3 regions of the Janthinobacterium sp. SUN176 genome follow, and region 3 is predicted to be linked to each of the others. Evidence: predicted binding sites of a transcription regulator. Region 3 holds the regulator's gene; each other region holds the start of a gene.

Region 1 (10,422 bases), 220 kb from region 3:
AGTCGTACTTCTGGCTGTTGTCGCGCACGCCCACCATGGACCCTGCCCTGCAGCAGCGCCTGATCGAGAAAGCCGGCAGCCTGGGTTTTGACACGTCAAAATTGATCTATGTGAAGCAAAACTGACCTTGCTTGCCTGCCGCCCGTTCGTGGCGGCATAGCGCCTTCTGGTTGTTGCTTTTCTGCATGTTATTTCTTGCAATACCACTCTGATTCACTCACAATCTGCTCCAAAGTAGTGCGCTGCGGCGCGCTGCCATTCCGGTGGCGACGTTCGCGTTGCGCCACCGCTCGTGATTGCCGCACGGCAGATGCCTGCTATATTGGTACGTAGCAGTAGGTCGGTTTCGTGGCGTCTGTGCATCGTTTTCTTCAGATAGGAATCACGCAATGAAAAACCTCAAAATCGGCGTACGTCTCGGTGGCGGTTTTGCCGCCGTCCTGTTCCTGTTGACCAGCCTGACCGTGGTGGGCATCGTGCAGATGCAAAGCGCCAGCAAGGAAACCGATGCGCTCGTCAACGTCAAGGTGCGCAATGAGCGCCTGATCGCCGAGTGGACCAAGGTCATCGAGGTCAACGCGGCGCGCACGGCGGCCGCCTGGAAAGTCAGCGATCCCGAACACCAGAAGCAGTTTGAACAGGAAATGGCGGTCTCGTCTGCACGCGCCACGGAAATCCAGAACGATATCGGCAAGAGCGAGCTGAACACGGACGAGCAGGCGCTGTACCAGGAAGTATTAAGCACGCGCAAGGCCTACACGGAAGTGCGCAAGAATGTGTTCAAGGCCAAGAATGTGGGCGACCTGGAACTGGGCAAGCGCCTGTACGAAGGCGACATGGCCGTCAAGCGCGACATCTACCTGGCGTCGCTGAAGAAGCTGGAATTGCTGGAAGCCAAATTGCTCGATGAAACGGCCGCGCAAATCCGTTCGCGCTACGAAAATGGCCGCATGCTGCTGATCTCGCTGGGCGTGGTGGCCATCTTGCTGGGTATCGCCTGCGCCTACTGGATCACGCGCTCGATCACGCGTCCCATCACGCGTGCCGTCGAGGTGGCGGAAGCCGTTTCCGCTGGCGACCTGACCAGCCATATCGTCGTGGAAAGCCGCGACGAGACGGGGCAATTGATGCATGCGCTGAAAAACATGAACGATAAACTGGTGAGTATCGTGGGCCAGGTGCGCGCCGGTACCGAATCGATCAGCACGGCGTCGAGCGAAATTGCCGCCGGCAACCTGGACTTGTCGTCACGCACGGAAGAGCAGGCCAGCTCGCTGGAAGAGACGGCGTCGTCCATGGAAGAGCTGACCTCCACCGTGAAACTCAATGCGGACAATGCGCGCAGCGCCAACCAGCTGGCCATCGACGCTTCGCAGATCGCCAGCAAGGGCGGCGTGGTGGTGTCGGAAGTGGTCAGCACCATGGGCTCGATCAACGATTCCTCGCGCAAGATTGTCGACATCATCAGCGTCATCGACGCCATCGCCTTCCAGACGAATATCCTGGCCCTGAACGCGGCCGTGGAAGCGGCCAGGGCCGGTGAACAGGGCCGCGGCTTTGCCGTCGTGGCCTCCGAAGTGCGCAACCTGGCGCAGCGTTCCAGCGCGGCAGCCAAGGAAATCAAGGGCTTGATCGACGATTCCGTGCAAAAGGTCGAGGCCGGTTCGCAACTGGTGGACAAGGCGGGCCGCACCATGGACGAGATCGTGCAAAGCATCAGCCACGTGACGCAGATCATGAACCAGATCACCGACGCCAGCGATGAACAGCGCGCCGGCATCGAACAAGTCAACCAGGCCATCGGCCAGATGGACCAGGTGACGCAGCAAAACGCGGCCCTGGTGGAAGAAGCAGCCGCGGCGGCCGAATCCATGCAGGAACAGGCGGCCAGGCTGGCCGAGGTCGTGGGCGTGTTCAAGCTCGATGCCACGCAGCAATATGCTGCCGCCCGTAGCAGCCCGTCCGTGACGGCGCCTGCGCCAGTAGCGGCTGCCACGCGGCCCGCCACGCAGCCCGCCATGCGACGCGCGCCAGCATCCCGCGCGCCAGCACCCACCGTGACTGCGACCTCGCCGGACAAGGTGGCGCAAGCGGACGCGGTGCGCGCACGCACGCCGAAGACGCCGGTGGCCTCCGGCGCCGACGAATGGGAAGAGTTTTAAGCACGGATTCTTAAGCGCAGTTTCCCCCTTGGCATGGCGCGGGCGCTACAATCGCGGCTTGAAGACAGCCGCGAACGCGCTCCGCCATGACCACCCGCCGTACCTCCAGCCCTAGCTCAAATCATCCCGCCAGCCATCCCGCCAGTCCTGGCGCTGCATCGTCTTCCCTGGCTGAACCGGCCAAACGCGCGCGCTGCCCAGCCTGCCTGCGCGCCGTCTCCAGCTGCATCTGCCGCTGGATCGCCCCCGTTTCCCACGCGGTGGAAGTGCTGATTCTGCAGCATCCGCTGGAAGTGCACAATGCCAAGGGCAGTGCCCGCCTGCTGCACTTGAGCCTGCCGAACAGCCGCATGCTGACGGGCGAGCAGTTTGCCCCCGATACGCTCGCCGAATTGCTGGCTGACAAGCACAATGTGCTGCTGTACCCGGAGACGCCCGGCGACCGTTCGCTGGGCATCGCCCCGCCGCCGGCGCTCGACCCTGCCAGCTTGCTCGATCTTGCCCGCGTGCGGCTGGTGGTGCTGGACGCCACCTGGCGCAAGAGCCGCAAGATGCTGTATCTGAATCCCCCGTTGCAACAGCTGCCGCGCCTGCCCCTGCGCGACACGCCCGCTTCCCATTACCTGATCCGCAAGGCGCACGCGCCAGACCAGTTATCGACCCTGGAAGCGACGTGCTATGCCCTGATGCAGTTGGAGCAGGACGCGGCCCGCTTCGTTCCCCTGATCGCGGCATTTGACGGCTTTGTCGCACAGCAGTTGAGCTATGTCATGCCGCACGGTGAAAAAGCTTGAAACGGCATCACGCCAGCCCTTGATCTTGCCCGCGCAGCGGCATAGTATACTGTACGTATATACAGTTGATGGGGCCGTTCATGAAAGCAATCATTCCAGAGCACGATGACAGCTTCGCCGGGCAAGCCATGTTGCCGCCGCAATCGCTGAAAGCCCACAAGGGCCGCGGCGCCGTGTCGAACCTGCAAGGGCGCTACGAGGTGCACGCGCGCGGCGGTTTCGATGATGGCTGGGGCGTGGGCGGCCTGGATGAGGCGGCCGGGGAGGCGGCGCCTCCCACCTGGAAGACGCAGGTCAGCGACGAGCAGGCGCGCACCATTCTCACGCGCAACGCTTCGCCCGACTTGCCGTTCAATGTTTCCTTGAATCCGTATCGGGGTTGCGAACACGGCTGCATTTATTGCTTTGCCCGCCCCACGCACAGCTATCTGGGCCTGTCGCCGGGCCTGGACTTCGAAAGCCGCATCTATGCCAAGGTGAACGCCCCCGAACTCTTGCGCCGCGAACTGGCCAAGCCCTCCTATGTGCCCGAACCGATCGCCCTGGGCGTGAACACGGATGCGTATCAGCCGTGCGAGCGCGAACGGCAACTGACGCGGCGCGTGCTGGAAGTGCTGCACGAGTGCGACCACCCCGTGGCGCTGATCACGAAATCGTCGCTGATCGAGCGCGATATCGACATTCTGGCGCCGATGGCGGCCAGGCGCCTGGCGGCCGTGGCCGTCACTGTCACCACGCTCGACCCGGCCATCGCGCGCACCCTGGAGCCGCGCGCGGCCGCTCCGGCGCGGCGGCTGCGCACCATCCGCACCCTGACGGAGGCGGGCATCCCCGTGGGCGTGAGCATCGCGCCCATCATCCCGTTCGTGACGGAACCGGAAATCGAGCAGCTGCTCGAAGCCGTGCGCGACGCGGGCGCCATCCACGCCCATTACGTGGTGCTGCGCCTGCCGTGGGAAGTGAGCCCGCTGTTCCAGCAATGGCTGGAAGCGCACTTCCCGGAACGGGCCCAGCGCGTGATGAACCGGGTGCGCGAAATGCGTGGCGGCAAGGATTACGACAGCGCGTTCGGTACGCGCATGCGGGGCGAGGGCGTGTGGGCTGACCTCATCCGCCAGCGTTTCGAGAAAGCCGTGCACCGGCTGGGTTTGCATGGCAAGGGCGGCCGCTTCAAGCAGCTCGATTGCACGCAGTTCCGCCGGCCGTTGGTGGTGCCGCCGCTGGGGGCAAAAGTAAAAAAAGGTAATGCGGGGCAGCTGGATTTGTTTTAGCGCAAGCAGTACGGGGCGCGGGCTTGTGCGTTGACAAGGGCACGCGCAAGGGCATGCGTACTGCGCGAAACAGGCGGGCTTGGTGGCGGGTCGCATCGCCGTCCTGCGTCCGTCGTGGGTGATGCCGGCAGGGGGAGCGGGCGACGAGAAACTCATCGCCCGCAGGCATGCCGGGCTTAGCCGGAACGGCTCGATCTTGCTGGCTTGATCAGCAAACGGTGGCGTTGCAAGCCATCAGGCAGAGTTGCTGTGCGGTGCCGCTCAAGGCGCCGCAAGCCGCTTTGCACAGGGTGCAGGGAATGCTGGAAGGGGCGACACCCTGGCTGATGGCGGAGATGCTGGGGCTGCGTTGTACGGCTTTGGCTTGCAATGGCAGATTGTTCATTTTAAAACTCCTTGTGGTGGCGCCGCCGCGGGCAACGGCAATGGGTGTGCGTACCGAAGTACGGTGCTGATCGTTTCCCGCCAACGACCGTATGCTGAAGCGCGTGCACGCATCGCTGCGCCCACGTGCCCCGACAATTCAAATGCTGTTGACGTCAGCGTTGCGACCAGTAGCGCACTGCGCCGACGCTGACCGGTATCACATCGCTGACGTCGACGGCGAAGCGGGCGACCGTGTTGGCTACCTGCAGGTTTTCCGGGTTGAAGAAGGTCATGATGATGTCGTAGCACTCGGAGCCCGGGCGGCACACGGGACTCTGTTGCACGACGATGGTATCGAGCTGCATGCCCGTGGTCTTGGCCAGCATTTCCGCCGCTTGCATGGCATTCGTGGCCGAGAAGTTGAGCGCACGGTCCATGCCCGTGACGCCCAGGTTGCGGAAGTCGTAATAGATGCGGTTCAGGAAGTTTTCCAGGCGCGCGCCTGTGTTGCTGCTGTTGATGTCCAGGCTGTCCTGCACCGCCATCAGGCTGTCGATCAGCTGCGGCACATTCCAGCTGAACATGCCCCGGATGGCCGGCTGGATCACGGGAACGACCTGGCCGGACATCAGCCTGGCGGCGCCCGAGATTACGCCGGGAAACGAATTCATGACGACCAGGCCATCGATGGTGCCGACATAGGCCTCGAACAGCAGTTCATAGGTCATGTCGGCATACGGACCGACGGGGACGACCGCGTAAATCGGCGTGGCGTCCAGGTTGACGGTCCAGGTCAGCGATTGGCGGAAATATGGCTTTGCGCGCAGGAATTCGATCAATTGCTGCGGATCGCTCGGATTGTTCCTGTCCGATGGCATGGCCTGGACGAAGGAATCGCGGCGCGCTTCGCTGCCGAAGTCGACGCCCAGGTTGCCCAGCGCATACACCAGGGTCGGGCCCTTGGCGCTGCCGCCGCAGCCGCAATCGGAGGCATCGATGCCGGAAGCGGCGATGCCTTGCCGCGTCGCGCCGGAAGGGCCCGCAAGGTTGGCCAGGGAGGGGGTTTCCAGCATGGGAATGCTGAGCGGATGCGCCTGCGCGGAAGTGTCGGCATTGGCTGGGCTCGCTTCAATCACAGTATCGTCTGACATTTCAATTTTCCCTTTTAATAATAGTTGAGTGGCGCCCGGCACATTCAATGTCCCAGTCAGGAGGCGGCGACAGTCCAGCTCGCCATTGGTGTTGCAACGCGTTGCGCTTTGCAGCAATGCGCTGCAAACTCCACGAGGGTCAGGACGATCCCCATGTTGGTGTTGCCGGCATAGCAGCAAGGCTGCGATGGCCGAGACGATCGGGGTGGCAAAGCTGGTGCCGCTGCTGAGCCGCACGCGCCCTGCGGGAGCGGCGCCGAGGATGTCGGTACCGGGCGCCATGATGCCGCGCGCGCGATAGGCCTCGCCCCAGTTGCTGTTGGGCATGGGCGCGCCTTGCCGGTCCAGTGCGCCGACGACCAGCGTGTATTTGATGGAGGCGGGGATGTGCAGGCAATCGCAGCCGTCGTTGCCTGCCGCGGCGACCAGCAGGACGTTGCGTTCATGGCACAGCTGTATGGCTTTTTGCAGCAGGCCGTCGGCGGCGCCGCTGTCGGACAGTTCGCCGCCGCTCACATTGATGATGTGCGCGCCGTGCTCGACGGCCTGGGTGATGGCGCGGGCCAGGTCGAGCTGCGTGCATTGCGTCAGTGCGCCGTCGGCGCGGTCGGCAAAGATGGGCAGGATCAAGCCCCGACAATGGGGGGCCAGGCCCGTGACGGGACTGCCCGGCTGGCCAAAGATGATGCTGGCGACATGGGTGCCGTGTTGCGATGCCCGGCCGCGGCCGCTGGCACCCGTGGCGAGCGTGTCGAGCAGTTGCAGCCTGGCGCCGGCAAAGCAAGGGTGGCTGGTATCGACGGGACCGTCGAGCACGGCGATGCAGATGTCGGCACAGCCGGTGTTGCCATCCTGTAAGGCAGCCAGGCCGTGCAGCAAGCCATGATTGGCCAGGCTGTCGTGGGTGGTGGATACTTCCATGGTCGTCGGCACGCGGTGCTCCTTGCTGGGTCCTGGAGGGCGGGCGGCGCACCGCTTGAGGTGCTCCGCCCGCCTGCTGCGGCGCCTGCTGCTCAAGCGCCGATAGCATGATCTTGAGCAAGGGGCGTGCCAGAAGGCCAAGTGCTTGATTTTCAAGGGATGGGGCGGAGTTGCATTGTCGTGCTGCAATAATGTTGGCGGATATCGTCCACTCTTGTTGAGCGGGATGGACGAAAACGGCAGGCGGCAAGGACGGGAAGGGAGCGCCCGGGACACGGCATGGCGTGACGCGGGCGCGTGCGGCGGTTCAGCTATCCTTGCTGTAGCAGGCGCGGCTGGGCCGCAGGCGCATGCGCACGAGGGACACCAGGAAGCTGAAGCCTGCCTGGTTCGGATCGATGACCGGCACATAGGTGTGCAGCGCGTCTTCCAGCAGCGCGCTGACGCGCGCGGCGACGCCGACAAATCCTGTGCAGCCCAGCAAGATGGACTGGGCGCCGTCTTCCTGCACGGCCCGCATGGCGGCCTTGAAGGTTTTTTCGACCACCGTGTCCAGCTGGCCGAGGTCGGCGACGGAACAGTCGATGGAGCGGATGGAGGCGAAGCTGTCCTGCAAGCCGTAGGTCTGCATGTGGCCCTGCTGCATGGCGAGCGTGCTGGGCAGTATCGTCATGATCGACAGGCGCTGGCTGAGGGCCAGCGCGGTAAAGGCGGCGGGCGGGAAGCCGCCGAGGATGGGGATGTCGATCACTTCGCGCGCTGCTTCCACGCCGCACATGTCGAAGTCGCTGAGCCAGATGCCGTCATAGCCTTCGCGTTCGACTTCCCTGGCCAGCTGCACCACCGGATAGCCGTTTTGCAGCCAGTCGACGCGGTATTCGATGCAGTCGTTCCCAGTAGAAATATTGCGCACGGACACTTCGACATCGGGCGGCATCACGGGCTCGATGGCGTCGAGCAGGCGCTGGTTGTAGATGGACGTGGCCACCGGCGCCACGATGCAGATGCGCAGCGGCTTCATGCGGCGCTCCCTGCCGCTGCGCCGGCGTTGCCAGTGAGCGGCATGTAGGGTCCCAGGTAGCCGATGGCGTTGATCAATTGCATGAAGCTGTCGAGTATCAGGCCGTCCCGTTCCCGCAATGCCGGATGGGCTTGCAGGCCCAGCAGCGTCACCTTGCGCTGCATCAAGGCCGGGTTGAGCGTGCCGTCCGGCAGCAGCAAGTCGCCATTCGAATACACGGCCTGGCCATCGCCCTCGACAAAGTAACTGATGGTGTCGGGCGCCATGCAGAGGGGCGTGCTGCGGCTGCTGTCCCAGGCCAGCAGCGATTCGTTCTGGTACAGGACCGTGCAGAGCCGTTCACCCGCGCGGATGGTGATCTTGCCCAGGTCGAAGCCATTGCGCGAGTCGACTTCGGCGGCGACGAACGTGCCCTGTGGAAACAGGGGCCAGGCGCGCATGTCGCATTGCCGCGCAAGATAATCGACCAGTTCTTCCGCGCTGCGCAAGCGGCCTGCCTGCAGTTCGCGGCCCAGGCGCAGCGCGCGTCCCAGGGTGCCACGCACGGGCAGCGCCCGGGCCAGCTCCGCCGGCGCCATGATCCACATGGCCAGGCCGCCGAACTGCTTGAAATCGGCCTGCGAGACGATGGGGCGCATCATCTGGTCGATGATCGTTGCCACGTCTTGCTGGTGGGCATGGGCGCCGTTCACGCCCTGGCTGGGCTGGACGTCGAGTTCCACGCGCAGCCCCGTCTGGCTGACGAGGAAGGCGGGGCGCGGATTGACGTGCGCGGCCGCATACGTCAGCTGGGGCAGCGAGGGAACGGCGCGGCCGGCTCCGTCGGCGTCGATCACGGCCAGGCCCAGGCGGGCGGCGACCAGGCAGGCGACGAGAAACCCCAGCGCGCCGCTCTCGGGCGGTGCCAGGTAGGCCAAGGTGCGATTTTCCAGCGCCAGGCGCTCCCTGACGGCGAGCACGGCGTCGACGGGACCCTGCGGAAAATGGGCGCCATTGATCGCCACGGGCGAACCCAGGTAAGCCACCATGACCGTTTCGCCAGCGGTGGCTTCGTCGACGCTGACCACGCGCACCTGGGCGTCCGGATAATAATCGCCGGCGTGGAACTGGGCCAGCAGGCTGCGCGCGGAAGCGAGCGTGCCGCCGCCGCCGCTGCCGAAGAAGCAGGCGCCCAGCAACAGCGATTCAAGGTCATCGTGGTTCAGCACATAGCTCATGTTGCGGGTCCTCAGGTTGGCATGGCATGGAAATGGTTTGCGCCAGGACGGCCTGCAACTGCAGCGCCTGGGCAAACCGGGGAAAAGCCGTGTCGCGTTCCACGCCGCGCAAGGCGCGCGTGAGGTGATCGAGTGCTTCGTGCCGGCGGCCGCGCTGCAGCAGCAGTTGCGCCAGTCGGGTCGCCACCAGCAGGCTGCCGGCCGCGGCGCCCAGCGCCTTGGCGGTCGACAGCGCACTGCCCAGTTCGCGTTCCGCGTTGTCCAGGTCGCCCACCGCGATCCACGTCCGGGCATGCATGTCGAGCAATTCGACCAGGTAGGCCCGTTCGCCATGTTCCAGCGCCAGTTCGATGGCGCCGTGCAGCAGTTGCCGGGCTTGCGATGGCTGGCCTGCCGACAGCAGCAGTTCGCCCCGCTTCCAGGCTTGGAATGAATGGAAGAGCATGCCGCCTTCGCACAGCATGTAGTGCTGGTAGCCGTCGGCGATGCGCTGTTCGGTCTGCGCATGGATGTTGCCTGTTGCCAATGCGCAGGCATGGAATATCTGCCCCACCCCCAGGTAGAATTGATAGCCGTATTCGCTGGCGACGGTTTGCAGGTCCGCCGCCAGGCTTGCCAGCCGGACCCAGTCCTCGAACATGCAGGCCAGCCACGCGGCGCCTTGCAGCGCGATGGCGCGATGGAAGGGGTGCGGGTTGTCGGCGCCGCCGCGCAACGCCAGGTGTTCCATCACCGCGCGCGCGCGGCGGAAGGCGCCGCTCTGGAAGCAGGACAGGCCTTCGAACGTGGTCGACAGCGCGGCGATGTCCAGGCCCTGTCCGCCCGTGTCGGCCGCTGCCGCGCCGCACAGCAGGTGTCCGCGCGCCAGGCAGGCCAGCGTCTCGCGGTAGTCGCCGAGCCAGAACAGCGTGTTGGCCAGGGCCAGGTGGGCCTGCGACAGCAAGTCCGTGTCGCCTATCGCTTGCGCCCGCTGCAGCATGTCTTGCGCCGTTGCCCGCGCCGCCACCAGGTCCAGCGCCATCAGTTGCGAACTCCAGATGCCGAACCGCAGGGCGGTGATTTCCACCTCGTCGCCCAGCGCCGCCGCTTCCTGCAATGCCTGCTGGTAGCAGGCGAGCGCTTCGGTGCTTTGCCAGCCGCTGATGCCGCGGTGTGAAATCGCCAGCCAGCGGTGCAGGTCGCAGCTCAGGCGGCGCGCGGTGCAGGGATGCGCATCGGCGGCCAGCAAGGTGAGGCCGCGGCGCAACACTTCGATGGCCTCCTTGAAGCGGGCCGCCTCGATCAGCGCGCGTCCCTCCAGCAGGCAGACGCGGGCGAAATTGCTGCGCTCCTCGTCGCCATGCACGCGGCGTTCGATGACCTTGCGGTTGATGCCCAGGTGGCGGGCCGCGGTCGTCTTGTTGCCATCGGCAAGGCGCATCGCATAGTCGATCAGCAATTGTTCGGCGGCCGCCAGCTTGTCGTCTCCGTCCAGCCGCATGAGGGCTTCCGCCAGCAGCGTGTGATCGGCGTCCTGCGG
Region 2 (10,422 bases), 840 kb from region 3:
GCGCCTGGTACAAGGCGCCCGCCAGGCTGATTTCCGGATCCAGGCCGCTGCTCGACGCCGTCACCAGGTCGACAGGGATCGGGGTGCGATTGCCCGGATCGGCTGCCTGCAGGGCAGCGATGCGCGCCTTGACGGCGTCCACCAGGGCCGGGTTGCTCGGACCCTGATTCGAACCGCCCGAACCGGCGCCGTTATTCGCCATCGGCGCGGTGGCCGATGGCCGGCCCCAGAAGTACTTGGGCGAGGTGAAGGACTGGCCGATCAGGCTCGATCCGACAGGTTTTCCACCACGCTCGACGATGCTGCCGTTGACTTCATCGTTGAAGGCCAGCTGCCCGATACCGGCCGTGGCAAACGGATAGACGACGCCGCAGATCACGGTCAGCGCGGCAAACAGGACCAGGGCGGGACGTACGATAGTGCTCATGATGGTTCCTTTAGACTAAATTGAGTGCGGACAGCAGCATGTCGATAAGCTTGATGCCGATGAAGGGCAGGACGATGCCGCCCAAGCCGTAGATCAGCAGGTTGCGGCGCAACAGGCTGGCCGCACCGATGGCCCGGTACTGCACGCCTTTCAGCGCCAATGGAATCAGCACGACGATGATCAAGGCATTGAAGATCACGGCCGACATGATGGCCGACGCAGGGCTGGCCAGGTGCATGATGTCCAGCGCCTTCAATTGCGGATAGGTGCCCACGAAGGCGGCCGGGATGATGGCGAAGTACTTGGCGATGTCGTTCGAGATCGAGAACGTCGTCAATGAACCGCGCGTCATCAGCATCTGCTTGCCGATTTCAACGATTTCCAGCAGCTTGGTCGGGTTCGAGTCCAGGTCGACCATATTGCCCGCCTCCTTTGCCGCCTGCGTGCCCGAGTTCATGGCCACGGCCACGTCGGCCTGCGCCAGCGCCGGAGCATCGTTGGTGCCGTCGCCCGTCATCGCCACCAGGCGGCCTTCGGACTGGTAGCTGCGGATGATTTTCAGCTTGTCTTCCGGCGTCGCTTCGGCGAGGAAATCGTCCACGCCCGCCTCGGCGGCGATGGCAGCTGCCGTCAGCTTGTTGTCACCCGTGATCATGACGGTCTTGATGCCCATGCGGCGCAGTTCCGCGAAGCGCTCCTTGATGCCGCCCTTGACGATATCCTTCAACTCCACGGCGCCCATGACGCGGCCATCATCGACCACCACCAGCGGCGTGCTGCCGCGGCGCGCGATGTCGTCGACGGCGCGCCCCACCTCCGCCGGATACGGCTGGCCCAGCGCTTCCACATACTTTTTCATGGAGTCGGCCGCGCCCTTGCGCAGCTGGCGTACCTGCTGTCCGCCCGGAATATCCACGCCGCTCATGCGCGTCTGCGCCGTGAAGGGCACGAAGGTGGCGTGCAGGCTGGCCATCTCGCGTTCGCGGATATTGAACTTCTGCTTGGCCAGCACGACGATGCTGCGCCCTTCCGGCGTTTCATCGGCCAGGGAGGCCAGTTGCGCCGCATCGGCCAGCTGCTGCTCCGTTACGCCGGGTGCCGGTACAAAACTCGATGCCTGGCGATTGCCCAAGGTGATGGTGCCCGTTTTATCCAGCAGCAGCACGTCCACGTCGCCGGCCGCTTCCACGGCACGGCCCGACGTGGCGATCACATTGGCCTGCATCATGCGGCTCATGCCGGCCACGCCGATGGCGGACAACAGGCCGCCGATGGTGGTCGGGATCAGGCACACGAGCAGCGCGATCAGCACGGTGATGGTCACCGGCGTGCCACTGCCGGCCGCCGCCACGGAAAACAGCGAGTACGGCAGCAAAGTCACGGTGACGATCAGGAAGACGATCGACAAGGCGACGAGCAAAATCGTCAGGGCGATCTCATTCGGCGTTTTCTGGCGCTTGGCGCCTTCGACCATGGCGATCATGCGGTCGATGAAGGCTTCGCCCGGATTGACGGAAACGCGTACCAGCAGCCAGTCCGACAGCACGCGGGTGCCCCCCGTCACGGCGGAAAAGTCGCCGCCCGACTCGCGGATGACGGGCGCCGATTCGCCCGTGATGGCGCTTTCGTCGACGGAGGCCACGCCAGCCGTCACTTCGCCGTCGGCGGGAATCACGTCGCCCGCCTCGACCAGCACCGTCATGCCTTTGCGCAGGTCGGTGGCCGGAGTGGGCAGCCAGGAAGTGCCGTACTTCGGCGTTTGCATTTTCTTTGCCATCACCGTTTGCTTGAGGGCGCGCAGGGACGCCGCCTGCGCCTTGCTGCGGCCTTCGGCCAGCGCCTCGGCGAAGTTCGCGAACAGCACGGTAAACCACAGCCACACGGCGACGGCGACGATGAAGCCGAATGGCGCTTCACCCTGGCCATTCAGGGCCTGGATGGCCAGCAGGGTCGTGATGATGCTGCCCACGTAGACGACGAACATCACGGGGCTGCGCCACTGCGTGCGGGGGTCGAGTTTTTTGAACGCGTCGACGACGGCGGGGCCGATCAGTGCGGAATCGAACAAGGTCAGGCTTGTGCGTGACATGGTAGCCTCTTATTTGATGAAAAGTTGCAGGTGTTCGACGATCGGGCCCAGGGCCAGCGCGGGAACGTAATTCAAAACGCCGACAAGCACGACAACGCCGATCAGCAAGCCGATGAACATGGGGCCGTGCGTGGGCATGGTGCCGGCATTGGCCGACAGGCGCTGCTTGGCCGCCAGCGAACCGGCCACCGCCAGCACGGGCACGATCACGCCGAAGCGGCCGAACCACATGGCGATCGCCAGCATCACGTTGTAGAACGGCGTGTTCGCGGACAGGCCGGCAAACGCGCTGCCGTTGTTGTTGGCCGCCGACGTGAAGGCGTAGAGGATTTCCGAGAAGCCGTGCGCGCCCGGATTGGCCACGCCGATCTTGCCCGGTTCGACCATCACGGCGATCGCCGTGCCCGTCAATACGAGGGCTGGCGTAATCAGGATGGCCAGCGACACCATCTTCATTTCATAGGCCTGGATTTTTTTGCCCAGGTATTCAGGCGTGCGGCCTATCATCAGGCCGGCGATGAAGACGGCCAGGATGGCGAACATCAGCATGCCGTACAGGCCCGTGCCCACGCCGCCGAAGATCACTTCACCGAACTGCATCAGCAGCAGCGGCACCATGCCGCCCAGGGGCATGTAGGAGTCGTGCATGGAATTGACGGCGCCGCACGATGCGGCCGTCGTCACCGCCGCGAACAGGGTCGAGGAGCTGATGCCGAAGCGCGTTTCCTTGCCTTCCATATTGCCACCCGATTGCAGGCTGCTGGCCTGCTGGTCCAGGCCCAGGCCTTGCAAGGCGGGATTGGCTTGCTGCTCGGCGCTCATCACGCCGGCCGTCATGACGACAAAGATCAAGGTCATGGCGGCCAGCACGGCCCAGCCCTGGCGCATGTCGCCCACCATGCGGCCAAAGGTGAAGCACAGGCCGGCGGGGATGATGAAGATGGCCAGCATCTGCAGGAAGTTCGACAGCACGGTGGGGTTTTCATACGGGTGCGAGGAATTGGCATTGAAGAAGCCGCCGCCATTCGTGCCCAGCAGCTTGATCGACTCCTGCGACGCGACAGGGCCCATGGCGATCGTCTGCGTGGCCGCCACTTGCGCTTCCATCACGGGCTTGCCGGCGGCATCCAGCACGGGCTGGCCGTCGGCCGTCACTTTCGGCGTTTCATACGCCACGTGGTCGAGCAGGGTCACTTCCTTGTAGGCGGAAAAATTCTGGATCATGCCTTCGCCCATGAAGACGACGGACAGGGCCAGGGACAGCGGCAGCAGGATATACAGAGTCGAGCGCACCAGGTCGACCCAGAAATTGCCGATCGATTTGCCCGAGCGCGAGGCGAAGCCGCGCACCAGCGCGAAGATCACGGCGATGCCGGTGGCCGCCGAAAAGAAGTTCTGGCATGCCATGCCCAGCATCTGGGTCAGGTAGCTCATGGTCTGTTCGCCGCCGTAGCCCTGCCAGTTGGTATTGGCGACGAAACTGACGGTGGTATTGAACGAGGAATCGGGGCTGACGGCGCCGAGACCCTGGGGATTCAAGGGCAAGAAGCCCTGCAGGCGCTGCAGGCCGTAGACGAAGACGGCGCCCACGGTATTGAAGACAATCAGGGCGATGGCATAGCTTTTCCAGCCCATGGCCTTGTCGGCGGGCAGGCCGGACCAGCGGTACAGCAGGTTTTCCAGCTTTTGCAGCCAGCCCAGGCCGCGCACGGGGCCATCGCCAGCCACCCTGGCCATGTACAGGCCCAGCGGATAGCCGGCGGCCAGCAGCACGGCCAGGAAGGCCACCAATAACAATATCGATTGCGTCGTCATCACAGTTCCTCCGCCTTCAGCAGCGCGACCAGCAGGTACACGAGCAGGCCAGCCGACACGACGGCGCCCAGCACATAAAACGCGTTCATTTGACGCTCCCTAATTTGTCGCAGGCGACGGCAAAGCCGGCCGCCACGACGAAAAACACGGCAATCAAGCCGAGATACACGAGATCCATTCCCACCCTCATTCAGGTTTGTTTTGATAGTGAGCAGATTAGCCAAAAGGGTCTAAAAAATTCGTAAAGACTGGGGAGGCAGCTGTAAACAAGATGTAAAAACGGGCGCTTTACCGCATAAAATCCTTCACAATGGGCGCCAAACCACGCACGCGGCGCACTGTTGTTGCCTTGGAGTAGCGCTATTGCTCGCGGGACAAGATAGAATGCGCGAGCGTCCGCACAAGGACGCCAAGCCTGCCGCACTGCCCTCCCCCAGTGACGCTGGACGGGATATACTGTATATTCATACAGTTATCGCCGCCGCTGTCACTGTGCCCCGCAGTGCCCTGGCCTGGCGTTCCAACCACTGTCTTTACTTAGCTTGAACACGTATGGCCACTAAAAAACCAGCATCCGACTACAGCGAATCATCCATCCGTGTCCTGAAAGGACTGGAACCCGTCAAGCAGCGCCCGGGGATGTACACCCGCACTGAAAATCCGCTGCACATCATTCAGGAAGTGATCGACAATGCCTCCGACGAGGCGCTGGGCGGTCACTGCACGCATATCGCCGTGACGCAAAACACGGATGGCAGCATCACCGTCGAAGACAATGGCCGCGGCATTCCCGTCGGCCTGCACCCGGAAGAAGGCGTCCCGACGGTGGAAATCGTGTTTACGCGGCTGCACGCGGGCGGCAAGTTCGACAAGGGTTCTGGCGGCGCCTATGCGTTCTCGGGCGGCTTGCATGGCGTCGGCGTGTCCGTCACCAATGCGCTGTCGACGCGCCTGGAAATCACCGTCTGGCGCAAGGAAAGCGACGGCAACGGCTTGCACCATATGGTGTTTGCCAACGGCGACGTGATCGAGCCCCTGAGCTCCCGCCCCGCCCCGCGCGACGGCAAGAAGTCAGGCACGCGCGTCACCGCCTGGCCCGATGCCAAATACTTTGATTCGCCGAACATCTCGCAAACCGAGCTGCAACGCCTGCTGCGCTCGAAAGCCGTGCTGCTGCCGGGCGTCACCGTCACCCTCACCAACGCGAAAACGGGCGATACGCAAACCTGGCAGTACGCGGAAGGCTTGCGCGGCTACCTGACCGAAACGCTGGCGCAGGTATCGAATGGCGAAACCCTGATTCCCCTGTTCGAAGGCGCGCAGTATGCGGGCCCGGACTCGGAAGGCTTTGCCGAAGGCGAAGGCGCGGCCTGGGTCGTGGCGTGGACGGAAGAAGGCGCCATCGTGCGCGAATCGTACGTCAACCTGATCCCCACCTCGAATGGCGGCACGCACGAATCGGGCTTGCGCGACGGCCTGTTCGGCGCCGTCAAAAACTTCGTCGAAATGCACTCGCTGCTGCCGAAAGGCGTCAAATTGCTGCCGGAAGACGTGTTTGCGCGCGCTTCCTTCGTGCTGTCGGCGAAGGTGCTGGACCCGCAATTCCAGGGCCAAATCAAGGAGCGCCTGAACTCGCGCGACGCCGTGCGCCTCGTCTCGACCTTCACCAAGCCGCCGCTGGAACTGTGGCTGAACCAGCACGTCGACTACGGCAAGAAGCTGGCCGAGCTGGTGATCAAGCAGGCGCAATCGCGCCAGCGCTCGCTGCAAAAAGTGGAAAAGAAAAAATCCTCGGGCGTGGCCGTCTTGCCGGGCAAGCTGACCGACTGCGAATCGTCGGACATCACGCGCAATGAACTGTTCCTCGTCGAGGGCGACTCGGCGGGCGGCTCGGCCAAGATGGGCCGCGACAAGGAATTCCAGGCGATTCTGCCCCTGCGCGGCAAGGTGTTGAACTCGTGGGAAACGGACCGCGACCGCCTGTTCGCGAATAACGAAATCCACGATATCGCCGTGGCCATCGGCGTCGATCCGCACAGCGTGGGCGACACGCCCGATTTGTCCGGCCTGCGCTATGGCAAGATTTGCATCCTGTCCGATGCGGACGTGGATGGCTCGCACATCCAGGTACTACTGCTGACGCTCTTCTTCAAGCACTTCCCGGCGCTGATCAACAAGGGCCACATCTGCATCGCCCGCCCGCCGTTGTACCGCGTGGATGCGCCCGCGCGCGGCAAGAAGCCGATGCAAAAGATCTATGCGCTCGACGACGGCGAACTGCTCGCCATCGAGGACAAGCTGCGCAAGGAAGGCGTGAAACAGGGCGCCTGGTCGATCTCGCGCTTCAAGGGCCTGGGCGAGATGAACGCCGAGCAGCTGTGGGAAACGACGATGAACCCGGACACGCGCCGCCTGCTGCCCGTCACGCTCGGTGAAGTAGACCACATGGCCTCGGCCTCCCGCTTCAATATGTTGATGGGCAAAGGCGAAGCAGCTGGACGCCGCGCCTGGATCGAAGAACACGGCAATGAAGCGGAGGCGGATATCTGATGATCATCGGCATCGACCTGGGCACCACCAACAGCCTGGTCGCCATCTGGCGCGACGGCAAGGCTTCCATCATCCCGAATGCGCTTGGTGAACACCTGACGCCGTCGTGCGTGAGCATCGATGACGACGGCACCGTGCTGGTGGGCCGCGCCGCGCGCGAGCGCCTGCAGACGCACCCGCAGCTGACGGCAGCCGTCTTCAAGCGCTACATGGGCAGCGAAAAGAAGATCACCCTCGGCACGCAGCAATTCCGTCCGGAGGAACTATCGTCGATGGTGCTGCGCGCGCTGAAGGAAGATGCCGAAGCCTTTTTGGGGCACAAGGTCGAGGAAGCCATCATTACGGTTCCCGCGTATTTCAGCGATGCACAGCGCAAGGCCACGCGCATCGCGGGACAACTGGCGGGCTTGCGCGTGGAGCGCCTGCTCAACGAGCCGACGGCCGCCGCGCTGGCCTACGGCATCCGCGACAAGGAACAGGAAAGCAAATTCCTCATCTTCGACCTGGGCGGCGGCACGTTTGACGTGTCGATCCTAGAGCTATTCGAAGGCGTGATGGAAGTGCGCGCCTCGGCCGGCGACAATTTTCTGGGCGGCGAAGACTTCGTCACCGTGCTGGTCGACGCCTTTCTGGAAGGTAGCGGCTTGCGCGACGCCGCCGGCAGCCGCCTGTTCGACCCGCGCCAGCAGCAGCTGCTGCGCGATGAAGCCGAGCGCGTCAAGCGCCTGCTGTCGGAACAGCCGTCCGTGCGCATGGCCACGCGCTACCAGGACAAGGAATACAGCTGGGAGATCAACGAAGACAAGCTGGCGCAGCTGTGCGAACCGCTGCTGGCCCGCCTGCGTCTGCCCGTGGAACGGGCGCTGCGCGACGCCACCATCCGCGCCGCGGAATTGAATGAAGTGGTGCTGGCCGGCGGCGCCACGCGCATGCCGCTGGTGCGTAAACTCGTCTCGCGCATGTTCGGCCGCTTCCCCGCCATCCACCTGGACCCGGACGAAGCCGTGGCACTGGGCGCCGCCGTGCAGGCGGGCCTCAAGATGCGCGACTCCGCCCTCGACGAAGTGGTCATGACGGACGTGGCTCCGTACTCGCTGGGCATTTCGATTTCGCGCCAGGTCGGCGCGAACCAGTATGAAGGCGGGCATTACCTGCCCATCATCGAGCGCAATTCCGTGGTGCCTGTCTCGCGCACGGAAAACATCACCACCATCTACGACAACCAGAAGGAAATCAACGTGGCGATCTTCCAGGGCGAGTCGCGCCTGGTGGCCGACAACGTCTTCCTCGGCAAGATCAGCTTCCCGATACCCGCGAAAAAGGCGGGCGAGATCGGCATCGACGTGCGCTTCACCTATGACGTCAGCGGCGTGCTGGAAGCGGAAGTGACGGTGCTGGCCACGCAGGAAAAGCACAAGATGGTCATCAGCGACAATGCGGGCGTGATGACGCCGGAACAGATCGAGCAGCGCTTTGCGGAACTGGCCGACCTGAAGATCCACCCCCGCGAGCAGATGGAAAACCGCACCCTGGTCACGCGCGCCGACCGATTGTACGAACAGTCGCTGGGCGACGTGCGCCAATACCTGGCGGCGCACACGGCCAATTTCCAGGCGGCGCTGGAAACGCAGGACCCGAGCACCATCCGCAAGGCGCGCCAGGCGCTCGACGAGGTGTTGCGCCAGGTCGAGAGCGAGAGCTTCCTGTAAATGGACGGCGGCATGCACAACGGGCAGCGCAGCCTGTGGGATATCCTGGGCACGGAGCCGACGGGCGACGAGCGCGCCCTCAAGCGCGCATATGCGAAACGCCTGAAGGTGACGCGTCCCGAAGACGATCCGGCTGCCTTCCAGGAACTGCGCGAAGCATATGAATACGCGCTGCGCCATGCGCACCTGTTTGCCGAGGAATTTCCGGAACCGCCAGCGGCCGAAGCGGCAGCGGCGGAAGCGCCAGAAGCGCCGCCCATGGAACCGGTAGACCTGTGGGGCGTCATCGACGAGGCGGTGCAGGAAGCGCAGGAAGCACCTGCGGAACTGTGGGGCATCATTGCCCAGGAGCCCGCACCGCCGCCGGAGCAATGGGGCGTGGTCGCCATCGACCCGGCGCAGGAAGCGGCCAACCTGTGGCAAGGCTGCCTGGTGCTGACGCGGCATGCGGATGTCGGCGACGTGCTGGCCGGCATGCTGCAGGACGACGCCATGCTGAACCTCGACGTACGCGAGGAATTCGACCTGTGTGCGCTGCGCTATTGCGCCAGCACCGGCTATGACCTGGCGCTGCGCCAGGCCCTGTTCGAGCAGCTGGGCTGGGACCGCGACTTTTCCTACCTGGCGCGCAGCCATGCGGACCTGGTGCGCGGCGCCGTGCAGCGCTACCGGGCAGACCGCTCGTTCGCCCATTTCAGCGACAACCGCGACAGCTACCCCGGCCTGGACTGCATCATGTCGCAGCAGCCGCCCAGCGCCTACGCGCGCCAGCTGTTCGACCGCAAATTCACGCTGCAGCTGCGCGAACTGCTGCACGCGATACGCTGGCAGCACAGCGAGATGCTGGCCTGCAAGCTCGATACAGACCTGTTCGAGCAGTGGGAACACGCCGTCCATGCCAAACGCTACTTCAAGCAGACGGCGCTGGCCTCGGGTGGCCTGGGTTTCATGCTGCACTTCATGCTCGCGGGTGTGCTCGATGCGGCAGGCTTCAAGCTCGGCGACACGGCTGCCTATGCCAGCCTGCTGGGCTTCCAGGCGCTCGCCTTTTCCCTGCTGGCCATGCATGCCTTGCGCTGGCCGGTGCCCCTGTTCGCGCACCTGGAAGCGCTGCAGGAAACGCTGCAGGAACGCCTGCCCGTGCTGTGGCAGCGGCCAGGCTTGCGGCAACTGGGCTGGATCGTGCCCTACCTCGTGCTGGCCTTGCTGCTGTTCCTGCCCGAACGCGGCGATACCATGCGCCTCGTCACTGCGGCCGGCCTGTGCGCATCGGCCCTGCTCGCGTATGCGATGAACCGCCAGTTGCTACATGGCATGCTGCTGTTCCTGTGCCTGGGCCTGTCGTTGTTCGCGGCCATGTTCATGAGCGGCAAAGGTCCGGCGACGCTGGCCATCGGCGATGCCATGCCATTGATGTTTTGCCTGGCGGCGCTGGCCCTGCGCAGCGCCACCGGTCTGTATGGCGATTGCGGCTGGCCAGAGGCGCTCTTGCCCCGCCTGCGCGCGGCATGGCTGATCGGCTGCACGGGCTTGCTGCTGCAACTGTACTTGCAACTGCTGCCGGCCGCCTTCGTCGGCTCCGCGCTGTATGTCTGGTCGTGTGCCGGCTTGCTGTTTTCCCCCAGCGATTTCAAATGGAAGACGATCTGGCCGGTGGTACTGGTGCCGTCCATCGCCACTTTCGTGCTGGCCAGCCAAGCCCCGGCCATCCGCGCCATGCCGATGATGCATAACAGCGTCGAACTGGCCCTGGCCGTGCTCTATTTGACCTTGCGCTACATGTATCTGACGTACGGCAAGTCCTTTTCCAAATCCGGGCTGTCATAATCAGC
Region 3 (10,422 bases):
GCGGGCGGCCGCTATGAAATCGGCCAGGAAATCCTGCCTGTCGATACCTTGAAGTTCAAGGACAGCAAGAAATACCCGGACCGCCTGAAATCCGCCATGGAAGCGACGGGCGAGACGGATGCGATGGTCGTCATGGGCGGCGCCATCATGAGCCTGCCGGTTGTCGTGGCGTGCTTCGAATTCGAATTCATGGGCGGCTCCATGGGCTCCGTCGTGGGCGAGCGCTTCGTGCGCGGCGCGCAAATCGCGCTGGAACAGAAAGTGCCGTTCATTTGCATCACCGCCACCGGTGGCGCGCGCATGCAGGAAGGTTTGCTGTCCCTGATGCAGATGGCGAAAACCACGGCCATGCTGACCAAGCTGTCGGAAAAGAAATTGCCATTCATCAGCGTGCTGACCGACCCGACCATGGGCGGCGTGTCCGCCTCGTTCGCTTTCATGGGCGACGTGGTCATTGCTGAACCGAAAGCGCTGATCGGCTTTGCCGGCCCCCGCGTGATTGAAAACACCGTGCGCGAAAAACTGCCGGAAGGCTTCCAGCGCGCCGAGTTCCTCGTCACCAAGGGCGCCGTCGACATGATCGTCGACCGCCGCAAGATGCGCGAAGAAATCGCCCGTCTGCTGGCCTTGTTGCAAAACCAGGCCGTCGAAGTCTTGGCGTAACGCCAACGTAACAGGCCGGGCGGAGTCCGCAGGACACGCCCGGTTGCCACGCCACACCATCTCCGCGCCTCGCGCACTGTCTCCTCATCAAGAAGTCTCCCATGCACAAGCTCCCCATCACCTTGCCGGACTGGCTCGCCATGCTGGAAACCCGCCATTCGGAAGCCCAGATCAATATGGGCCTGGACCGCGTGCAAGCCGTCAAGGCGCGCATGCAGCTGGCGTTTACTTGCCCCGTGATCATGGTGGCGGGCACGAATGGCAAGGGTTCCACCTGCGCCATGCTGGAATCCGTGCTGTTGCGTGCCGGCTACAAAGTGGGGCTGTACATCAAGCCACACTTTCTCGATTTTAACGAGCGCGCCCGCGTGCTGGGCGAGATGGCCAGCGACGAACAGATCGTCGCCAGCTTCAATGCCGTCGAGGCCGTGCGGGGCGACACGCCGCTCACGTATTTCGAATTCACCACCCTGGCCATCCTGCACCTGCTGTCGCAGGTCAAACTGGACGTGGCCATCCTGGAAGTGGGCCTGGGCGGGCGCCTCGACGCCGTCAACGTGATCGATGCGGACGTGGCCATCGTCACCAGCGTCGATATCGACCACACGGATTACCTGGGCGATACGCGCGAAGCGATCGGCTTTGAAAAGGCGGGCATCTTCCGCCCGGGCAAGGCGGCCATCTGCAGCGACCCCGTGCCGCCGCAATCCCTGATCGACCATGCGGAAGCCATCGGCGCCGACCTGTGGCTGATGGGCCGCGATTTCAATTATTCGGGCGACAAGCAGCAGTGGAACTACGGCGGACGCGAGCAGCGCCGCAATTCGCTCGCGTATCCGAGCTTGCGCGGCGCCAACCAGATCCTCAACGCGACGGCCGTGCTGGCCGCGCTGGAAGTGCTGAAGCTGAAACTGCCCGTGGGCGCGCAGGAAGTGCGCACGGGCCTCGTGACGGTGGAACTGCCGGGCCGCTTCCAGGTCTTGCCTGGCCGCCCCAGCGTGATCCTTGATGTAGCGCATAACCCACACGCGGCGTCGGCGCTGAACCAGAACCTGGGCAATATGGGTTTCCATCCGTACACCTATGCCGTGTTCGGCTCCATGCTGGACAAGGATATCGATGGCGTATTGGCCGCGATGAGCGAACACGTCGACCACTGGTGCCTGACGGGCTTGCCTTCGCCGCGCGCGGCCACGGCTTCCGAGCTGGCCGCCAAGGTGCAGATCATGCTGGAAGATAAGCCCGATAGCAGCGAGCATACTGTATCTATTTTCGAAGATCCGGCACAAGCTTTTGCAAATGCAATGAGCCGGGCCGGTGAGAATGATAGAATTGTGGTCTTTGGTTCTTTCCTCACCGTTGCCGGCGTGATGAAGGCCCGAAAATCCTCACTTCACTGAAACGCACTCGACTGAAAATCACGCATGGGCTTGTTCTCGAAACTGTTTAAAAACAAGCAAGAATCCTCTGGCGAAGACAGCGGCTTTTATGTCCCTGGCGAAGCACAGTCGCCGACCCGCAAACGCGCCGCCAACACCTCCGGTGGCGGCGGATCGCGCCGTGGCGGCAAGGAAGCGCCGGATCCGGTCTTGCCTGAAAAAAAGCGCGCACGCCGCCGCCTGGTCGGGGCCATCGCCCTGGCCCTGGGCGTGGCTGTCGGCTTGCCGATGCTGCTCGATTCCGAGCCGAAGGCGCCGTTCAACGATATCGCCATCGATATTCCGTCGAAGGAAAAGGCCGTAGCGCCTGCACCGGCGCCCGTGCCGGCCGTTCCGGCCCGGGCCGCATCGAATGGCCTGGACCAGTCCGAGGAAATCGTCGACGCGCCGCTGCCGCCTGCGGCCAAGCCGACGCCTGCACCGGCACCCGTGCTGGCCGCCGTCCAGCCTGCGCCGGTCAAGCCAGCCTACGTGGAACCGAAACCCGAGCCCAAGCCGGTCAAGGTGGAGCCAAAACCGGAACCGAAGCACGAAACCAAGCCGGAACCCAAGGCCGAGCCGAAACACGAGTCCAAGCCTGAGCCCAAGCATGAAGTAAAACCGGAAGCCAAGCCCGAGCCGAAGCCTGCCAAGCCGGCGCAATCGGCCGACGATGCCGCGCGCGCGCTGGCCATCCTGGAAGGCAAGCCGCAGGACAAGCCGCAAGAGAAGGTGCAGGACAAGGCGCACGACGCCGGCAGCGGCAAGTTCGTGGTGCAGGTGGCGGCGCTGGCGACGCAGGACAAGGTTGACGAATTGCAGGACAAGCTGCGCGAAGCGGGCATCAAGTCGTACACGCAGAAAGTCTCCAGCCCGGCGGGCGAACGCATCCGCGTGCGCGTGGGACCGTTCGGCAGCCGCGAAGACGCCGAAAAGACCCGCGCCAAGCTGCAAAAGCTGGGCCTGGGCGGCAGCCTGGTACCGGCGTGATGTTGCAAGGCTGAACGGGCGTGACGATTTTCGATTACCTAGTGCTGTTCGTGCTGGTGACGTCCGTGCTGATCAGCATGATGCGTGGCCTGGTCAAGGAAATACTGTCATTGGTCAGCTGGATCGTGGCTTTCGTCATTGCCAATGCCTATGGCGCCACGCTGGCGAAATTCCTGCCGGAAGCCGTGCCGGGCGAAGCCATCCGATTGTTGCTGGCCTTCGTGGTGCTGTTCATCGGTGTGCGCATTTTGATGGGATTGCTGTCCATGACGGTCGACGCGCTGGTCAAGGTGACGGGCCTGAGCCTGGCCGACCGCACCCTGGGCAGCCTGTTCGGCGTGGCGCGGGGCCTTGTGATCGTGCTGACCGCCGTCATCTTGTGTGGCATGACGTCCATACCGCAGCAGCCATTCTGGAAAAACGCGCAGCTCAGCCCGCTCGCGGAACAGGGCGCGCGCGCCATCAAGCCTTATCTGCCTGCCGCTTACGCGCAGCATGTGAAATTTTGAATTTTTTTAAAATCAGTAGCACAGTTTAGGAGCACACCATGTGTGGCATCGTCGGCGTCGTTTCCCATCAACCTGTCAATCAATTGCTCTATGATGCATTGTTGCTCCTGCAACATCGCGGTCAGGACGCGGCAGGGATTGCGACCAATCACAGCAGTATGTTTTCCATGCACAAGGCCAATGGCCTCGTGCGTGACGTCTTCCGTACGCGCAACATGCGTTCGCTGCAAGGCACGACGGGCATCGGCCATTGCCGCTACCCGACGGCCGGTTCGTCGAGCGAAGAGGAAGCACAGCCGTTTTATGTGAATGCGCCGTTCGGCATCACCTTGGCGCACAATGGCAACCTGACCAACTGGGAACAGTTGAAGCTGGAAATGTTCAAGAACGACCGCCGCCACATCAATACCGATTCCGATTCGGAAGTGCTGCTCAACGTGCTGGCGCATGAAATCCAGGAAGCGACGACGGGCCTGAACCTGGACCCGGAAGCCATCTTCAAGGCCGTTACCGTGCTGAACCGCCGCGTCAAGGGCGGTTACGCTGCCGTCGCGCAAATCGCCGGCGTGGGCTTGCTGGCCTTCCGCGACCCGCATGGCATCCGTCCGCTGTGCCTGGGCATCAATGAAACGGAACAAGGTCCTGAGTACCTGATCGCTTCCGAATCCGTGGCCCTGGAAGGCATGGGCTTCCGCTTCGTGCGCGATATCGGTCCCGGCGAAGCCGTCTTCATCGATGCTGACAAGCAATTGCACAGCGCCCAGTGCGCCGACAATGCCAGCCTGAACCCGTGCGTGTTCGAATTCGTCTACCTGGCCCGTCCCGATTCCGTCATCGACGGCGCCTCCGTGTACGCCACGCGCCTGAAAATGGGCGAGTACCTGGCCGAAAAGATCCGCGCTGAATTGCCTGGCGTACATATCGACGTGGTCATGCCGATTCCCGATTCCTCGCGGCCGGCCGCCATCCAGCTGGCCATGGCGCTGAACATCGAGTACCGCGAAGGCTTCATCAAGAACCGCTACATCGGCCGCACCTTCATCATGCCGGGCCAGGCGGCGCGCAAGAAATCCGTGCGCCAGAAGCTCAACGCGATCCCGTCCGAATTCAAGGATAAAGTGGTGCTGCTGGTCGACGATTCCATCGTGCGCGGCACCACCAGCCGTGAAATCGTGCAGATGGCGCGCGAAGCGGGCGCGACGAAGGTCATCTTCGCTTCGGCCGCGCCACCGGTAATCTACCCGAACGTGTACGGCATCGACATGCCGACGCGCGACGAACTGATCGCCTACGGCCGCACGACGGAAGAAGTGTGCCGCGAAATCACGGCCGATTACCTCGTGTACCAGGATATCGGCGCGCTGAAACAGGCCATCGCCGACGTCAACCCGGCCCTGACCAACTTCGAGGCATCGTGCTTCGATGGCGTGTACGTGACGGGCGACGTGTCGCAGGAATACCTGGACCGCCTGGAATATGCGCGTCACCATCCGAAGGCGGCAGCGCCCGAAGATACGCCGCGTTCCCAGCTGAACCTGAACCTGGCGACAACAGAAGCATAAGTAAGCTGCCCGGCCGATGCCGGGCATTTTTTTCTCTGCGATCATGAACGATAAAAAAAACTACGGCTTTACCACCACCATCCTGCATAACGACCGCCGCAAGGGCATCGAACATGGCTCCCTGCACAAGCCCGTGCACACTTCCGTTGCCTTTGGTTACGCCGATGCGCGCCAGCTCGCTTCCGTGTTCCAGGGCAAGGAGCCGGGTTTCCGCTATGGCCGCCAGGGCAACCCGACCGTTTCCGCGCTGGAAGACAAGGTCAACAAGATGGAAGACGGCGTGGCGACCCTGTGCTTCGCCACCGGCATGGGCGCCATCGGTGCCGTGGTGCAATCCTTGCTGCGCGCGGGCGACCATGTCGTATCGTCGGCCTTTTTGTTTGGCAACACCAACAGCCTGTGGCAAACGGTGACGGGGCAGGGCATCGCCGTGTCGTTCGTCGACGCCACCGACGTGGCCAATGTGGCGGCCGCCATCACGCCGGCCACGCGGATTATTTTTGTGGAAACTATTGCCAATCCGCGCACGCAGATCGCCGACCTGAAGAAGATCGGTGACTTGTGCCGCGAGAAGGGCATCCTGTACATCGTCGACAATACGATGACGACGCCATACCTGTTCCGTCCGAAAGCCGTGGGCGCGGGCCTGGTGGTCAATGCCTTGACGAAATCCATCGGCGGCCACGGCAATGCGCTGGGCGGCAGCTTGACGGATACGGGCGTGTTCAACTGGACGCAGTATCCGAACATTTTCGAGAATTACAAGAAGGCGGCGCCCGCACAGTGGGGCATCGCGCAAATCCGCGCCAAGGCCTTGCGCGATTTCGGCGCCTCTCTGGGGCCGGAAGCGGCGCACCATATCGCCGTCGGGGCGGAAACCATGGCCTTGCGCATGGACCGTACCTGTTCGAACGCGCTGGCGCTGGCGACCATGCTGGCCGCCGACCCGAGAGTGGCGGCCGTGCATTACCCGGGCCTGGCGTCGCACCCGCAGCACGCGCTGGCGACGGACTTGTTCCGCAGCTATGGTTCGCTGTTCAGCTTTGAATTGAAGGATGGCATCGACTGCTTCGATTTCCTCAATCGTCTTAATCTTGCCATTCCCGCCAGCAACCTCGGCGATACGCGCACCCTCGTCATTCCCGTCGCCCACACGATTTTCTACGAGATGGGTGCCGAGCGGCGCGCCAGCATGGGCATCGCCGAGTCGCTGATCCGTGTGTCGGTGGGTATCGAGGATGAGGTGGATCTGCTGGAAGACTTCAAGCACGCGTTGGAAGAAGAATAAGGTTTCACTTTTTTGAGAAAAAGATTACATTTAAGTGTAATTAAAGCATATGTGTCTTTTTCTCAATCGGAGAGTGGGAATGAAAAAAATTGTATTTAGTGTTTTTTTATTGTTTTCTTGCGCTGTCTATGCTGATGATCTGACGGATGCGAATAAATTCCTGCAATCCAAGGCTTACCCGCAAGCCTTGGATTTGTACAAGAAGTTGGCTCAGGCCGGGAATGCCGAGGCTCAATTTCATTTGGGCGAGATGTATTTGTATGGTGAGGGAGTGGCTGTCGATGCCGCGCAAGCCGGACAATGGTTTGGGCAGGCCTCCAAGGCGGGCAACAAGAATGCCGAAGCCGCGCTTGCCCTTATGGCTAACCGTGTCGCGCGAAAAGGTGACATTGATTACTATGTCAACTCATATGCCGGCGAGGATGTTGCCTTGAGTAAGGTCAAGTGCGTTACCCCGGTGATTCCTGCATTCTCCCAAACCAAGCGTCAAATCAGAGATGTGGCCGATAGTGTCGATGCCTGGATGGCGTGCTATAACAGCTTCGTCAGTAATTTGAATGCTTCTTTGCCGCCTGGCAAAGCCATTCCTTCTGATATTGAATCGTTGATGAATGAGCAGGAATTTGAAAAGGCCAAGCTGCGCATGGATACAGCCTATGCGAGGGTGAGTGCCGAAGGGCGTGAGCTGGCAAAAAATATCTTGGCGCAGCGCGATGAGTGGCACTCCAAAACAGAGGCGTATCTCTTGGCGGAGAATAAAAAAATTCAGACAGAAAATGAAATGAGTGAACTGAATCGCTCACGTACCGCGAACACGCCGCAATGGGTGACCAGTCCTTTGCCAAGCAAATAAGGCAGTCTTGCCGATGTGCTCAATAGGATGGGAATTAAGCGCTCGCAGGTATGCTGCAAGCGCTTTCCCTCTTAATGCCAGCTGCGCATGAGTCCGACGGCCAAACCTTCCAATGCAAACTCATCTTCCGGCGACACGGTAATCACCTTGAAGTCCGGGTTTTCCGGCAGCAATTCGATGACGGAACCCGTCTTCTTGTAGCGCTTGACGGTGACTTCGTCGCCGATGCGGGCCACGACGATCTGGCCATTCTTGGCGCTGTCGACTTTCTTGACGGCCAACAAATCGCCATCCATGATGCCGGCGTCGCGCATGGACCAGCCGCGCACCTTCAGCAGGAAGTCAGGCTTGGCCGAAAACAGGGCCGGATCGACGTTGTAGCTCGCTTCCAGGTTTTCCTGCGCCAGGATGGGCGAACCGGCCGCTACCCGGCCGATCAGCGGCAGCGACATCAGCAGCGCTGCCGGCACCTTCGATGGCAGCGCTTCGGCGGCGGCGCCGATCAGGCGGATGCCGCGCGATGTGCCCGGTGAAATCTCGATCGCGCCCTTGCGGGCCAGAGCCTGCAAATGCTCTTCGGCCGCATTGGCCGATTTGAAACCCAGTTCATTGGCGATTTCGGCACGGGTGGGAGGAAAGCCCGTGTTTTCAATCGCGTCCTTGATCAGGTTCAGGATTTGTTCTTGTCGTGCTGTCAGCTTGATCATGAGCAGTGGGTGCATACTAAAATGCTGTCTATATGAACAGTCTGTATTTTTGTACAGTATCGTTCACTATGCAAGGGGATTTCCGTGTTTTGGGCGAATTTCGCAAGAAATACTTGTCCACGGACGGAAAGCGCGGCGGCGCGCGGGCTTTTCGGGCCCATGTGGAAGGAATGATTGAAACGTTTGCAAAAGGCGGTTATAATCTTCGGCTGACCTTCCCACACCCGTCTTGACGCCGGGGTGGGCGATTATCAATCCGACCTGAAGGAGTTTGCATGCGTCATTATGAAATAGTCTTTATCGTCCATCCGGACCAAAGCGAGCAAGTGCCCGCGATGATCGAACGCTACAAAGCCAGCGTAACCACCCGCGGCGGTTCGGTTCACCGCGTGGAAGATTGGGGCCGCCGTCAAATGGCTTACTCGATCCAAAAGCTGCCTAAAGCACACTACATCTGCCTGAACATCGAATGCGACAACGAGACCCTGGTCGAGTTGGAAACAGCATTCAAATTCAATGATGCCGTGTTGCGTCACCTGACCGTTAAAATGAAGAAAGCTGAAACAGCTCCTTCGCCGATGATGAAATCGGTACAACGCGAAGACGCGGCCAAAAGCCACCGCACCGAAGCACCAGCAGCCGCTCCAGCCGCAGCAGCAGCTTAATTTTTGACCAGGATCGTGCGCTGAACCAGCTACAAGTAACCGCCATCATTGCCGAGCGCGAAATATTGCGCTATACCCCGGCAGGGTTGCCGATTGTGAATGCAGTATTGCAACACAGTTCGCAGCAGATGGAAGCAGGAATTGCCCGTTTGACCGAGTTTGATGTTGCCGCGCTAGCCGCAGGCGAAATCTCAGGCCGGTTCAGCCAGGCAAGCTTGGGCGGTGTGTATCAGTTCACGGGTTTCCTGGCAAGGAAGAGCCGCAACAGCAAGAGTTTGGTGTTTCACATCATTGATTTTAGTGCAGTCAATTCTGACTAGCGCATTTTAGATACAGGAGCCTGACATGGCATTCGGTAAAAAGTTCGACAAAAATAAGCTCAAGCTTAAAGAAAAACGCAAACAGCAAAACCCGTTGTTCAAACGCAAGAAGTTCTGCCGCTTCACCGCAGCTCACGTTGAGCAAGTCGACTACAAAGACGTCGACACGCTGAAAGACTTCGTCCAAGAAAACGGCAAGATCATGCCAGCACGCCTGACCGGTACCAAAGCGCACTACCAGCGCCAAGTTGACACCGCAATCAAGCGCGCTCGCTTCCTCGCGCTGCTGCCATACACCGATCTGCACCACGCTTAATCGGTCAGATATTCCTGGAGAAGAACTATGCAAATCATTCTGTTAGAAAAAGTTGTTAACGTCGGTAACCTCGGCGAAGTCGTCAAAGTCAAAGACGGTTACGCACGTAACTTCCTGATCCCGCAACGCCTGGCACGTCGTGCTACGGCAACCGCTGTGGCTGAATTCGAAGTCAAGCGCGCCGAACTGGAAAAAGCTGCTGCCGCTAAACTGGCCGCATCGCAAGCCCAGGGCGAAAAACTGAGCGGCCTGACCGTTCAAGTTGCTCAAAAAGCTGGTGTTGATGGCCGTCTGTTCGGTTCCGTCACCAACTTCGACATCGCTGAAGCGCTGACCAAGCAAGGTTTTGCTGTTGAAAAAGCACAAATCCGCATGCCTACCGGCCCGCTGAAGATCGTTGGCGAGCACAACGTTTCGGTTGCTCTGCACACCGACGTGGTTGTGGAAGTTGTTATCGCTGTCGTTCCAGACGCGAACGCGTAATCGTCTGCGGGCCTGGCCCGCAAGCGTTGCCGCACTATGAAAAGCCGGGTTCGCCCGGCTTTTTTGTGGCCTTTTTTTCGCTCAATTTCAGCCCTTTATTTTTGCCAGCACGCCGAAGCGGGTATAATTCGCGCCATGAACGCCCCCTCTGATCCGCAACTGGATTCCCTCCGTATTCCGCCGCATTCGATCGAAGCAGAACAATCCGTTATCGGTGGTCTGCTGCGCGACAATGCCGCATATGACCGCATCGCCGACTTCATGCATGCGGAGGATTTCTATCGCTATGACCATCGCATCATCTTCGAGCAAATCGTCAAGATGGTTAACGCTTCCAAGCCAGCCGATGTCATTACTGTTTTTGAAACCCTGACCCAGCTCGGCAAGGCCGATGATGTGGGCGGACTCGCTTACCTGAACGCCATGGCGCAAAATACGCCATCGGCCGCGAACATCCGGCGCTACGCCGAGATCGTGCGCGACCGCGGCGTGCTGCGTAAACTCATTACCGTCGCCGACGACATCTCCGGCACGGCCTTCAGCCCGCAGGGCAAGGAAGTCAAGCAGATGCTTGACGAGGCCGAATCGAAGATTTTCGCCATCGCCGAAGAGGGCGCGCGCGGCGCCCAGGGCTGGACCGCCATCCAG

What was found. Region 3 encodes LexA, which represses DNA repair genes until DNA is damaged. Its sites were predicted from a motif close to ACTGTATNNNNATACAGT; they were not measured.
Region 1: O3299_RS12460 (PA0069 family radical SAM protein) is a predicted target of LexA. The motif match lies at 3,005-3,022, and genes of this name have one in related genera.
Region 2: O3299_RS17220 (DNA topoisomerase IV subunit B) is a predicted target of LexA. The motif match lies at 4,787-4,804, and genes of this name have one in related genera.

What each region holds. Positions count from the first base shown of each region.
Region 1 covers NZ_JAPWIA010000001.1:2,743,903-2,754,324, reverse strand. The annotation lists gene O3299_RS12475 (lipocalin family protein) at 1-125, shown strand, start outside; gene O3299_RS12470 (methyl-accepting chemotaxis protein) at 390-2,162, shown strand; gene O3299_RS12465 (tRNA-uridine aminocarboxypropyltransferase) at 2,249-2,956, shown strand; gene O3299_RS12460 (PA0069 family radical SAM protein) at 3,085-4,227, shown strand; gene O3299_RS12455 (hypothetical protein) at 4,436-4,612, opposite strand; gene O3299_RS12450 (S8 family serine peptidase) at 4,767-6,677, opposite strand; gene O3299_RS12445 (aspartate/glutamate racemase family protein) at 6,973-7,686, opposite strand; gene O3299_RS12440 (DUF917 domain-containing protein) at 7,683-8,903, opposite strand; gene O3299_RS12435 (sigma 54-interacting transcriptional regulator) at 8,878-10,422, opposite strand, start outside.
Region 2 covers NZ_JAPWIA010000001.1:3,804,725-3,815,146, forward strand. The annotation lists gene kdpC (potassium-transporting ATPase subunit KdpC) at 1-427, opposite strand, end outside; gene kdpB (potassium-transporting ATPase subunit KdpB) at 438-2,516, opposite strand; gene kdpA (potassium-transporting ATPase subunit KdpA) at 2,526-4,331, opposite strand; gene kdpF (K(+)-transporting ATPase subunit F) at 4,331-4,420, opposite strand; gene O3299_RS17220 (DNA topoisomerase IV subunit B) at 4,884-6,881, shown strand; gene O3299_RS17225 (molecular chaperone HscC) at 6,881-8,590, shown strand; gene O3299_RS17230 (J domain-containing protein) at 8,603-10,417, shown strand.
Region 3 covers NZ_JAPWIA010000001.1:2,960,669-2,971,090, reverse strand. The annotation lists gene accD (acetyl-CoA carboxylase, carboxyltransferase subunit beta) at 1-663, shown strand, start outside; gene folC (bifunctional tetrahydrofolate synthase/dihydrofolate synthase) at 765-2,063, shown strand; gene O3299_RS13420 (SPOR domain-containing protein) at 2,088-3,071, shown strand; gene O3299_RS13415 (CvpA family protein) at 3,092-3,580, shown strand; gene purF (amidophosphoribosyltransferase) at 3,619-5,142, shown strand; gene O3299_RS13405 (cystathionine gamma-synthase family protein) at 5,186-6,430, shown strand; gene O3299_RS13400 (tetratricopeptide repeat protein) at 6,510-7,283, shown strand; gene lexA (transcriptional repressor LexA) at 7,355-7,990, opposite strand; gene rpsF (30S ribosomal protein S6) at 8,266-8,655, shown strand; gene priB (primosomal replication protein N) at 8,676-8,975, shown strand; gene rpsR (30S ribosomal protein S18) at 9,001-9,291, shown strand; gene rplI (50S ribosomal protein L9) at 9,319-9,774, shown strand; gene O3299_RS13370 (replicative DNA helicase) at 9,910-10,422, shown strand, end outside.